One region of the Pyramidobacter piscolens W5455 genome, then DNA from elsewhere that is predicted to be linked to it. Evidence: predicted binding sites of a transcription regulator. Region 1 holds the regulator's gene; the other holds the start of a gene.
The links. Region 1 encodes HrcA, which represses chaperone genes, less so after heat shock. Its sites were predicted from a motif close to TTAGCACTCNNTNNNANNGAGTGCTAA; they were not measured.
Positions count from the first base shown of each region.

Region 2: the regulator HrcA is predicted to act here: its motif matches at 1,369-1,395, upstream of groES (co-chaperone GroES).

Region 1 covers NZ_ADFP01000084.1:29,740-33,160, reverse strand. The annotation lists gene dnaK (molecular chaperone DnaK) at 1-841, opposite strand, end outside; gene HMPREF7215_RS07585 (nucleotide exchange factor GrpE) at 913-1,500, opposite strand; gene hrcA (heat-inducible transcriptional repressor HrcA) at 1,502-2,542, opposite strand; gene HMPREF7215_RS07575 (helix-turn-helix transcriptional regulator) at 3,382-3,421, shown strand, end outside.
Region 2 covers NZ_ADFP01000031.1:20,015-23,435, reverse strand. The annotation lists partial or broken gene groL (chaperonin GroEL) at 1-987, opposite strand, end outside; gene groES (co-chaperone GroES) at 1,030-1,317, opposite strand; gene ptsP (phosphoenolpyruvate--protein phosphotransferase) at 1,603-3,351, opposite strand; gene HMPREF7215_RS02410 (cob(I)yrinic acid a,c-diamide adenosyltransferase) at 3,415-3,421, opposite strand, start outside.

The sequences.
Region 1 (3,421 bases):
CGGTGAGGTCCTCGAACTTGGCGCGGCTGAGTTTCATCTCCAGGTGCTTGGGACCGGTGGCGTCGGCGGTGATGAAAGGCAGCGAGATCGTGGTCTCCATCATCGACGACAGCTCGATCTTGGCCTTCTCGGCGGCCTCGCGCAGGCGCTGCATGGCCATCTTGTCGGCGGACAGGTCGATGCCCTGTTCTTTCTTGAACTCGGCGACCATCCACTGGACGATCTTCATGTCCCAGTCGTCGCCGCCCAGATGGTTGTCGCCGCGCGTGGCGAGCACTTCGAAGACGCCGTCGCCGACGTCGAGCAGCGAGACGTCGAACGTGCCGCCGCCGAGGTCGAAGACGAGGATCTTGTGGTCGCCGCTCTTGTTCTCGCCGTAAGCCAGCGCCGCGGCGGTGGGTTCGTTGATGATGCGCAGCACGTCCAGACCGGCGATGGCGCCGGCGTCCTTGGTGGCCTGGCGCTGGGCGTCGGTGAAGTAGGCGGGCACGGTGATGACGGCCTTCTTCACTTCGGTGCCGAGATAATCCTCGGCGTCGTGCTTCATCTTCTGCAGGATCATGGCGCTGATCTCCTGGGGCGTGTACTTCTTGCCCTCGATGGTCACGGTGTAATCACTGCCCATGTGACGCTTGATGGACATGATGGTGTTGTCGGCGTTGACGATTGCCTGACGTTTGGCGAGCTGCCCGACGAGACGCTCGCCGTCCTTGGTGAAGGCGACGACGGAGGGCGTGGTGCGCGCGCCTTCGCTGTTGGGGATAATCGTGACGTTTTCGCCCTCCATCACGGCGATACAGCTGTTGGTGGTGCCAAGATCGATACCTACGACTTTACTCATAATAAATCACCTCATGAAAAATTTTGTTCTGCTTTTATATGTCGCTGCGGTCTTTCCCGCTTATTACCCTGTTACTGTTGTTCCCCGTTCCCTTCCGGCTTGTTTTCGGCGTAACGGGCCACCATGACCAGAGCCGGACGGATGACTTTTTCGGCCATCTGAAACCCCTTGCGCACGACCGTGTGGACGAGCCCGTCCTGAGATTTGTCGCTCACCGGCACCATGCCCATGGCGTCGTGCTCCGCGGGCGAAAACGGTTTGCCCGCGGGATCCAGCTCCGTCACGCCAAGATCCTTGAGCGCGTCGGCGAACTGCTGCCGGACCATGCGCACGCCTTCCTTGATCGAAGCCGGATCGGCCTCGGCCGAATCGAGAGCGCGTTCGAGGTTGTCGAAAACGGGCAGCATGGCGAGAATCGCGCGTTCGCTGCCGTAAGCCTTGAGCCGCTTCATCTCGCGTTCGGCCCAGTTGCGGTAGTTGATGCCGTCGGCCTGCGCGCGGGCGGCGAGCTCGCGCATCTGCTGATACTGCGCCGTCAGCTCGTCGATTTTCCGCTGCTCCGCGTCCGCGGACGTTTCCGCTTCGGGCGCGCTTTGCTTCTCGGCCTGCTCTTCCGCTGCGGGGTTCTCCGCCGTCGTTTTCTTCAAATCGTCTTCCATATCATGGTTCCTCCTTCTCGGTCACGGGACGGTTCAGGCCGTTCAAAACGGCTTCCAGCACCGCGATCGAGTTCTCGTAATTCATGCGCAGCGGCCCCACCAAGCCGACCACGGCCTTGCGCCCGCCGCCGGTGGCGGTAGACATCATCACCGAACAGTTCTGCATGGCGGGACGTTCGTTTTCGTCGCCGATGGTCACTTTCAGCCCTTCGGAAGCGGCGTAATCGGAAATGAAGTCTTCCAGGTCCTCGCGCGTATCCATCAGCGAAGAGATGGCCTGGATGCGGCCGCGCCGCTCGTCGGACGCCTCGCCGCCGTCGGCGATGAAGACCTCGCGCATGCCGCCGGTGGAAAGGGTCAGACCGTCGTCGCTCATCATCTCGTCGATGGCGATAAAGATATCCTCGATATCCCGCCAGCGTTCGGCCATCGCCCTCGAAAGATACTCGAGCAGTTCGCCGCGCGCGCCGTTCCACGGCACCCCTCCCGCGATGTGATCGATCACCGAGGCCAGCCGTTCCAGCTGCTCCTGCGTCACGTCGGGCGAAACGCGCACGCGGCTGTGATGCACCGCGCCGTTTTCCACCACCAGCAGGATCAGCAGGATCTCCGGCGCCAGCCGGATGAAATCGGCTTTGCGCAGCTTCAGCCCTTCGAGCGCGGAAACCGCGGCGACGCTGAAACAGCGCGTGAAGCGCGCCAAAAAACGGGCCGCTTCGGCCAGACGCTCGTCCAGACTTTGCAGCTGATCCGCGACCCGGTGCACCCAGCGGCTGATCTCCGGCGGAGGCGACGAGGGCCGGTGCAAAATCGAATTGACGTAGACCCGGTAGGCCATGGAAGTGGGCAGACGCCCCGCCGACGAGTGCGGCTGGGAAAAATAGCCCATCTCCTCGAGATCGGACATTTCGTTGCGGATCGTCGCCGCGCTGTGGCTCTTGAGGAATTTGCGCGAAATCGTGCGCGATCCCACCGGTTCGCCGGTCTTGATGTACTCGTACACCACGGCGAAAATGATTTCAAGCTGTCGTTCGGTCAACACAGCCTCGCACCTCCTTCCAGTTATTAGCACTCAAGCAAAAGGAGTGCTAACGCATCTATTACGCATGAGAGAATAGCAGGAAGTAGATTTAATGTCAAGTCTGGTCAGACATATTTTTTATTTGTTCAAACAAATGATCAAAACACACACGGTCGCAGGGCTCGAAATACCCTGAACGTTCTTTCCATGGAACGCGATCCGCGCGGGATGTTTTCCATGAAAAAAGCTTGATGATCCCGGAATCATCAAGCTTTTCGCCCCGCCTCGCGCGGATTCTTCTGCGGCGCGGCGGCGATTTTTCGTTATGTGGGCGCGGAGGCTCATTCCGCCAGATGGCAGGCGACGCGCCGCCCGCTTTCGAGGCGGCGCAGCGGCGGCGTTTCCGCAAAGCATCGTTTTTGGGCCAGAGGACAACGCGTGTGAAAAACGCAGCCGTAGAAGGCACTATTCCGTACAAGAGGGAGGCACCGTGTAGCGCTGCTCGGGGACAAAGCGTTTCTTTTTCCCGACTTTGGATGCTCTGGCGACAGCACGTCTTCAATTCCATTCCATACGCTGTAAGCCAGTTCATGCCTTCCCTTTTTCATAGCAAAAGTTTTACGTTTTCTACCCTCGAGACAACATGACGTTTTTGAACGAGGCATGCCATTACGGCAGCACGAATACTTCAAATGTGAGCTGCTCTGTTTATAACTGGAATCCGAAATTTCATAACGTTTGCGATCGAGCTTTTTTTTCAACAGAATATCTCATTTAAACACAAAATTTTTTGTTCAAAAAAAATTTGTTGACTTATAAACCTACCTAAGCTACAATATCGTTAAAAGGGAGGCTTAAAAGTGCAGTGTAAAGAAAACATCGATTTGTTTTTTCGTCCTT
Region 2 (3,421 bases), on a different contig from region 1:
GGTAGTGTCTTCTTTGGTGATGCGGATCTTTTTGGCGCGGCCGAGCTTGGACAGTTCGACGTTCTCGAGCTTCTCCCCCAGATCGGAAGTGACGACTTCGCCGCCGGTGACCACAGCAATGTCCTGCAGCATGGCCTTGCGTCTCTCGCCGAAGCCGGGAGCCTTGACGGCCACGGCGGTCATCGTGCCGCGCAGTTTGTTGACGACGAGCGTCGCCAGAGCTTCGCCTTCCACGTCTTCGGCGATGATCAGCAGGGGCTTGCCGGTTTGCAGAACTTTCTCGAGGATAGGAAGCAGATCCTTGACGTTGCCGATCTTGCCGTCGTGGATCAGCACGTAGGCGTCTTCGAGGGAAGCTTCCATGCGCTCGGGATCGGTAACCATGTAGGGGCTGATGTAGCCCTTGTCGAACTGAAGTCCGTCGACGGTCTCCAGCGTGGTGCCGGTGGTCTGGCTGTCTTCGACGGTGATGACGCCGTCGCGTCCCACCTTCTCCATGGCTTCGGCGATGATGGCGCCGATGGCTTTGTCGTTGGCGGAGATCGAAGCGACCTGAGTGATGTCGTCCTTGCCGTTGACCTGATGCGCCATCGCCTTCAGGTGTTCGGTCACAACGTCCACGGCGGCGGCGATGCCATTGCGAAGGTAAATGCCGTTGGCGCCGGCGGCCACGTTCTTCATGCCTTCGCTGATCATCTCGCGGGCCAGAACAGTCGCGGTGGTCGTGCCGTCGCCGGCCACGTCGTTGGTCTTGGAGGCAACTTCCTTCAGAAGCTGAGCACCCATGTTCTCAAAGGGATCTTCAAGCTCGATCTCCTTGGCGATGGTCACGCCGTCGTTGGTGATGGCGGGAGAACCGAATTTCTTGTCCAGCACCACGTTGCGCCCCTTGGGGCCAAGGGTCACGCCAACGGTGTCGGCAACTTTGTTGATGCCGCGCTCAAGCGCGCGGCGGGATTCTTCACCGAAAGCAAGAATTTTAGCCATTTATGAATTCCTCCTGAAAATAATGATGTCTGCCCGAAAAAACTAGTCGATCACCGCAAGAACGTCGCGCTCGCTGAAAATCACGAGTTTCTCGCCGTCGAGCTTGATCTCCGTGCCGGAATACTTGCTGAAAACGATATGGTCGCCGACTTTCACTTCAAGGGGAAGTTTCTGACCATTGTCGAGAATGCGGCCCGTCCCGACGGCGATGACTTCGCCTTCCTGGGGCTTTTCCTGAGCCGTATCCGGCAGATAAAGACCGCTCTTGGTCTTTTCTTCTCCGCTGACGACTTTGACGACGATACGATCCGCAAGGGGTTTCAACTGCATTATTTATTCCTCCTATACTGAGTTCGACAAAAATCTCCGAAGTGATTTTTATTAGCACTTGATCACTTCGAGTGCTAACAATGGATATAATACAATTTTGGCGGTCAAATTCAAGAATGGTTACAGATAAATATTTTATCTTTCTCCAATTTTTCCCGACGAAGTTCCGTTTATCGGCTATTTTCTACCGTATACTGCTCTTCCGCTTAGTTATGTAAAAACAATCGCGACGCGCCCTTGCCCATAAATAGAGAGAGCAACCACAGCGGGTTGCTCTCTTACAAATCATTGCTCCGTCGGGACGTAATCCCCGGATACGAAGCGCGAGAAATGCTCCCGACAATAACGATGGATCTCCTCCGCCGTCGCCAAGTTCAGCACTTCATCGGCGCAGGCGCGCATTTCTTCGGTTTTCAACAGCGAAAGAATCCATTGCGTGCGCAGCATCTCGAAAGGATTGACGCTGAAAGAGCGCAGCCCCATGCCGAAAAGGATCGGGCTCAGCAAGGGGTCTCCCGCCATTTCACCGCACAAACTGACGGGCTTGCCCGCCGTCGCAGCATTTTTGATGGTGGTCTGCACAAGACGCAGGACCGAGGGCGAGAACGGCGAATAAAGGTAAGACAACGCCGCGGCCAAGCGGTCGACGGCCATGGTGTATTGGATCAGGTCGTTGCTGCCGATGCTGAGGAAGTCGCATTCGCGCGCGATCAGATCGGAAATGACGGCGGCCGAAGGCGTCTCCACCACGACGCCGACTTTAGTGCGGGGATTGAAGGGCGTCCCTTCCCTGCGAAGCTCCTCCTTGACGTCATCGATCACGTTTTTCGCCGAACGCACTTCGTCAATGGCCGAAATCAGCGGCAGCAGGATGGAAACGTCTCCGTAGGCGCTGGCGCGCAGAATGGCCTTGATCTGGCTGCGAAAAATATCCACGCGTGACAGCGAATAACGAATCGCTCGATGGCCGAGCGCCGGGTTCTTCTCCTCCGGCATGCTCAGATAAGAAGGGATTTTGTCGCCGCCGATGTCAAGCGTGCGGAAGACCACAGGACGCCCCTTCATGGCCAGCATGGCTTTTTTGTACTCCCAGAACTGCTCGCCTTCCGCCGGCAGATGCGCGCGGGTCAGATAAATGTATTCCGTCCGATAGAGCCCGACGCCATGCCCGTCAACTTCTACGATCGATTTGATATCCGCATCGGAAGCGGCGTTGCCGTAAACTTTCAACAACACTCCGTCGGCGCTGCAAGCCGGCCGTCCCGCAAAACTGCGCAGCTGCTCCTGAAACAGGCTTTCCCGTTTCTGCCGCGCACGGCATTCCCGGATCGTCTCCTCATCCGGGTTGATAAAGACGTCGCCATTATTGCCGTCGACAATGATGAAATCGCCATGGTACACGTCGTCGGCAACTCCGCTCAGCCCTACCACGGCAGGCTTGTGCTGATTGCGGGCCATAATGGTGGCATGAGAACCGATCGTTCCCTCTTCACAGACCAGACCGACAATGTTATTCTTCTGGATCAGCGAGATCTCCGCCGTGCCCATGCTTTTACAGACGAGGATCAGACCTTCCCGCTCATCCTTGAGCAGGTCGCCGCCTTCGATATGCAGAAGCAGACGGCACACGCGCGCCGAAACGTCTTTGACGTCATCGGCCCGGGCCTTCAGGCAATCGTTGTCCATATTCTCGAAGACCTGAGCGAATTTCTCCGCCACGGTCTTGACGGCCCATTCGGCGTTGACGTTCTGAGCGACGATCATATCCCGAATCTCGCCGAGAAATTCCGGATCTCCGAGCATAATGCCATGTACGCGATACAAATCGGGCCCCGCTTCGTCTTTGTCAACAACGACGGTCTCGCCGGCATAAAGTTGTCGGATCTCTTCGCTGGCAGTCGCTACGGCCAGGTTCAGACGCTCCACTTCCCCTTCAGCGTCGTCGACATAGTCTTTTTCTATCTCGAGTTGCTCCTTCCAGTCGACGTAAACTTGCCCCATGACAATTCCCGGAGATACGCCCAGCCCCTTCACGCAATTTCCTCCCTCGCCACTGCACAGAATTCAAAGACAAGATGCCATAGACAAGCGTCAAGCTCAACGC